One region of the Streptomyces sp. NPDC051578 genome, then DNA from elsewhere that is predicted to be linked to it. Evidence: predicted binding sites of a transcription regulator. Region 1 holds the regulator's gene; the other holds the start of a gene.
What was found. Region 1 encodes HspR, which represses chaperone genes until heat shock. Its sites were predicted from a motif close to TTGAGNNNNNNNNNCTCAA; they were not measured.
Positions count from the first base shown of each region.

Region 2: lon (endopeptidase La) is a predicted target of HspR. The motif match lies at 1,170-1,188, and genes of this name have one in related genera.

Region 1 covers NZ_JBITDH010000004.1:343,058-345,446, reverse strand. The annotation lists gene ACIA6C_RS20720 (helix-turn-helix transcriptional regulator) at 1-751, shown strand, start outside; gene ACIA6C_RS20715 (heat shock protein transcriptional repressor HspR) at 832-1,278, opposite strand; gene dnaJ (molecular chaperone DnaJ) at 1,280-2,389, opposite strand, start outside.
Region 2 covers NZ_JBITDH010000001.1:1,527,216-1,529,604, reverse strand. The annotation lists gene ACIA6C_RS06800 (sulfurtransferase) at 1-216, shown strand, start outside; gene ACIA6C_RS06795 (DUF4097 family beta strand repeat-containing protein) at 282-1,106, shown strand; gene lon (endopeptidase La) at 1,211-2,389, shown strand, end outside.

The DNA.
Region 1 (2,389 bases):
CACCGCTGTAGATCTCACCGATGCATTCGAGCCGTTCCTCGCCATCAGCGCGCAGAGCCCCGCCAACACCCACGCCATCACGGTGCTGGAGGGTATCGACCAGATCAACGCCGCCCTGGACCTGGCCACCGCCGAGTGCCACACCGAGGCCCTGACCGTCCAGCCGGGCGGCGCCAGACCCACGTTCATCCTCAGCGAGGCCCTGGAGCGCGCCGCGCCGCTGATAGACCGCGGCGTGAGCATCCGCACGCTCTACCAGCACACGGTGCGGCACAGCCAGGGCACGCTCGCCTACGTGGACCGCATCTCCACGGGGAAGGTGGAGATCCGCACGCTCGAAGAGCTGATCGAGCGCCTCATGATCTTCGACCGCACCGTGGCCTTCATCCCCGCGAGCGACGACCGCCGGGTGGCCCTGGAGCTGCGGCATCCGGGGCTGGTCGACTACCTCATCAAGGTCTTCGAGCAACTCTGGCGCCGAGCCGTGCCGTTGGGCGACGAGGTGACGTACACGCACACGCCGGATGGTATCTCCGGCGTGCAGCGCTCCATAGCCCAGCTGCTCATAGAGGGGCACGTGGACGAGGCGATCGCACGCCGGCTGGGGATGAACGTACGCACCTGCCGCGCGCACATCGCGAAGCTGGCCACCACCCTGGGCAGCGGCAGCCGCGCCCAACTCGGCTTCCTCATCGCCCAGTCGGGCATCCTGCACAGCGCGTCCCCGCCCCTGCCCGCGGGCCACGACTGACGCCGCGCAGCACGAAGGCCCCGCCCGGAACCATCCGGGCGGGGCCTTCCCCGTTGCCGTGCGGCGGGCGCGCGGGGGCGTCAGTCCTTCGGGCGCTTGGGGCGCCAGACGACCAGCGCGTTGCCCGGCTGCGGCGGCTGGTACGGGACCAGGTCGCGCCGGTACGAGGCGTGGACCTGGGCCTCCCTGGCCCGCAGGGCGGCGGCCGCGCCGTCCACGGCGCTGGACAGCTCGGCCACGCGCTGCTGGAGCGCGGCGACCTGGTTCTCCAGTTCGATGATCCGCTTGATACCCGCCAGGTTGATGCCCTCGTCCTGGGACAGCGCCTGCACGGTGCGCAGCAATTCGATGTCCCTGGCCGAATATCGACGCCCGCGCCCGGCCGTCCGGTCGGGTGAGACCAGGCCGAGGCGGTCGTACTGGCGCAGGGTCTGCGGATGCAGGCCCGAGAGCTGGGCGGCCACCGAGATCACGTAGACCGGTGTCTCATCGGTCAGTTGGTACGGGTTCCTGCGGCGGCCGTCCATCTCATGCTCCCTTCGCGGACTCGAACAGCGCGGCACGCGGGTCCTCGGACCCGGTCGCGTCGCGGTACATCTCCAGCGCCTCGCGGGCCTTGTCCGACAGCTCCGCCGGAACGGCCACCTCGATCGTCACCAGCAGGTCGCCGCGGGTGCCGTCCTTGCGGACCGCGCCCTTGCCCCGGGCGCGCATCGTACGGCCGCCCGGCGTGCCCGGCGGCAGTTTCAGCGTGACCGAAGGACCGTTCAGCGTCGGCACCTTGATCTCGGCGCCGAGTGCCGCCTCCGCGAACGTCACCGGAACGGTCACCGTCAGGTTGTCGTCCTTGCGGCCGAACACGGGGTGACTGCCGACATGAACGACCACGTACAGGTCGCCGGCGGGACCGCCGCGCTCGCCCGGGGCGCCCTTGCCGCGCAGCCGGATCCGCTGGCCGTCCGAGACGCCCGCCGGGATCCGCACCTGCATGGTGCGGGAGCTGCGGGCCCGGCCGCTGCCCTTGCAGACGTCGCAGGGGGTCTCGGCGATCAGGCCGCGGCCCTTGCAGTCCGCGCAGGGGTCGGTCAGCGAGAAGCCGCCGCCGCTGCCCCGCGAAACCTGGCCGGTACCGACGCAGGTCGGGCACACCCGGGGGGTGCCGTTCTTGTCGCCGGTGCCCGAACAGGCCTTGCAGGGCGCCTGCGAGGACATCCGCAGCGGGACCGTGGCCCCGTCCACCGCCTCCGTGAAGGAGAGGGTGACCTCCGACTCGATGTCCTGGCCGCGGCGGGGCTGGGTGCGGGTTCCCGCACCGGGGCCCGCGCCGCCGCGGTTGAACAGGCCGCCGAAGACGTCCCCGAGGCCGCCGCCGAAGCCGCCGCCCGCGCCGCCCGGCTGCGCGCCGCCGAAGAGGTCACCGAGGTCGAAGTTGAACGAGCCGCCGGCACCGCCGGGACCGGGGCGGAAGCCGCCGTTCCCGAACAGTGCGCGGGCCTCGTCGTACTCCTTGCGCTTCTTCGCGTCCCCGAGGATGTCGTTCGCCTCGGAGATCTCCTTGAAGCGCTCCTCGGCCGAGGCGTCGCCCTTGTTGGCGTCCGGGTGGAACTCGCGGGCGAGCTTCCGGTACGCCTTCTTGAT
Region 2 (2,389 bases), on a different contig from region 1:
GCGGAGGAACTCCGGGAGGCTTTCCGCGCGGCGGCGGGGGACCGGGAGCGCCTCTACCTCAGCTGCGGCTCGGGGGTGACGGCCTGCGTCCTCGCGCTCGGCGCGGAGCTGGCCGGCTACCGGGAGACGGCCGTGTACGACGGCTCCTGGGGCGAATGGGGCCTCCCGGAGCTCCCGGGCCGGCCCCTGGAGCGCCCGGTGGCGACGGGGGGATAACCCCCGGCCCGTGCGGGTAGCGGCCCCATCGTCGCGAGGGGGCGGGGCCCGTCAGACTTCCGCACATGACGTCCCGCTCCCGCACCTTCCCCGCCCGGCCGGCCCTCGCGTTACCCGCCCTCGCCGTCACGTCGGCACTGCTCCTGACCGGCTGCACCCTCGGCCGCCTCGCCCAGGGAGGCCAGAAGACGGCGACCGACGACGCCACCGTGACCGAGGCCGTCCGCGCCGTCGAGGTGGCGGACGGACGGCACGGCTCCGTCGAGGTCGTCCCGGGCAGCGGCCCGGGCGTCACCGTCCACCGCACGGTCCACTACCGCGGTGGCACCCCGCCCAGGCCGGACCAGCGGGTCACGTCGGGCGTGCTCACCTTCACCGCCGGCTGCTCCGGCAGCTGCTACGTCGACTACCGGCTGGAGGTGCCCGCCTCGGCGACGGTGAAGCTGCGCACCGACAGCGGCCGCCTCACGGTCACCGGCGTCGCGGCCGCCGACCTCACCTCCTCCTCGGGCACCGTCACGGCCGAACGCGTCGCGGGCCCCCTGACGGTCCGTACCTCCTCCGGCGAGGTCGGGGCCGGGCGCATAGCGGGCCCGCTGAGGATCCGTACCTCCTCGGGCGACATCCGGGCGGCGGAGCTTTCCGGCACGCAGGCCGAGGTCCACTCCCGTTCGGGCGACGCCCGCCTGGCCTTCGCCACGCACCCGGCCTCGGTCACGGCCGACACCGGCTCGGGCGACGTGACGCTCCGGGTGCCCCGGGGCGCCTACCGGATCGCGGCCACCTCCTCCTCCGGCACCCGTGACATCAGCCTCCCCGCCGACCCGGCCGCCCCGTCGAGCCTCTCCGTGAAGACCACCTCGGGCGACGTCCACCTCTCGGCAGACTGACCCCGGCGCACGTGTTCGCCGCCGGCGAACTCAGGTGGGGGAACATTGCCGGGCTCCGGGACATTGAGTCGGCATAGCTCAACTTGACTGCCGGAGGGAAGATCATGGCTTCGACGTCCGTAACGCTCACCCTGCCCGTGTTGCCGCTCGATGACGAGGTCGTGCTGCCCGGGATGGTGGTACCGCTGGACCTGTCCGACGCCGAGGTGCGCGGAGCCGTGGAGGCCGCGCAGGCCGCCGCGGGCAGCGGGAAGCCGCGGGTGCTGCTCGTACCGCGCATCGACGGGAAGTACGCCGCGACGGGTGTGCTCGGCACCGTCGAGCAGGTGGGACGGCTCTCCGACGGTGACCCCGGCGCGCTGATCCGCGGCCGCGGCCGCGTCCGCATCGGCGCCGGGACCACCGGCCCGGGGGCCGCGCTGTGGGTGGAGGGGGAGACCGTCGACGAACAGGTGCCCGACCCGCTGCCGGGGGCCGTCGCCGAGCTCGTCAAGGAGTACAAGGCCCTCGCCACCAGCTGGCTCAAGAAGCGCGGCGCCTGGCAGGTCGTGGACCGGGTCCAGCAGATCGAAGGGGTCTCCGCGCTCGCCGACAACTCCGGGTACTCGCCGTTCCTGACGGTGGCCCAGAAGGTGGAGCTGCTGGAGACGGCCGACCCCGTGGCCCGGCTGAGGCTCGCCATCAAGGCGCTCAGCGACCACCTCGCCGAACAGGACGTCGCCGAATCCATCGCCAAGGACGTCCAGGACGGCGTCGACAAGCAGCAGCGCGAGTTCCTGCTCCGCCGCCAGCTGGAGGCCGTCCGCAAGGAACTGCGCGAACTGAACGGGGAGAAGGACGGCGAGGAGTCCGACGACTACCGGGCCCGCGTCGAGGCCGCCGACCTGCCCGAGAAGGTACGGGAGGCCGCGCTCAAGGAAGTCGAGAAGCTGGAGCGGGCCAGCGACCAGTCCCCCGAGGGCTCCTGGATCCGGACCTGGCTCGACACCGTCCTGGAACTGCCTTGGAACGAGCGCACCGAGGACGAGTACGACATCCGCGGCGCCCGCGCGGTGCTCGACGCCGAACACGCCGGGCTGAGCGACGTGAAGGACCGCATCACCGAGTACCTCGCCGTCCGCAAGCGGCGCTCCGAGCGCGGCATGGGTGTCATCGGAGGCCGCCGCGGCGGCGCCGTACTGGCCCTGGTCGGGCCCCCCGGTGTCGGAAAGACCTCCCTCGGCGAATCGGTCGCGCACGCCATGGGCCGCAAGTTCGTCCGGGTCGCGCTGGGCGGCGTACGG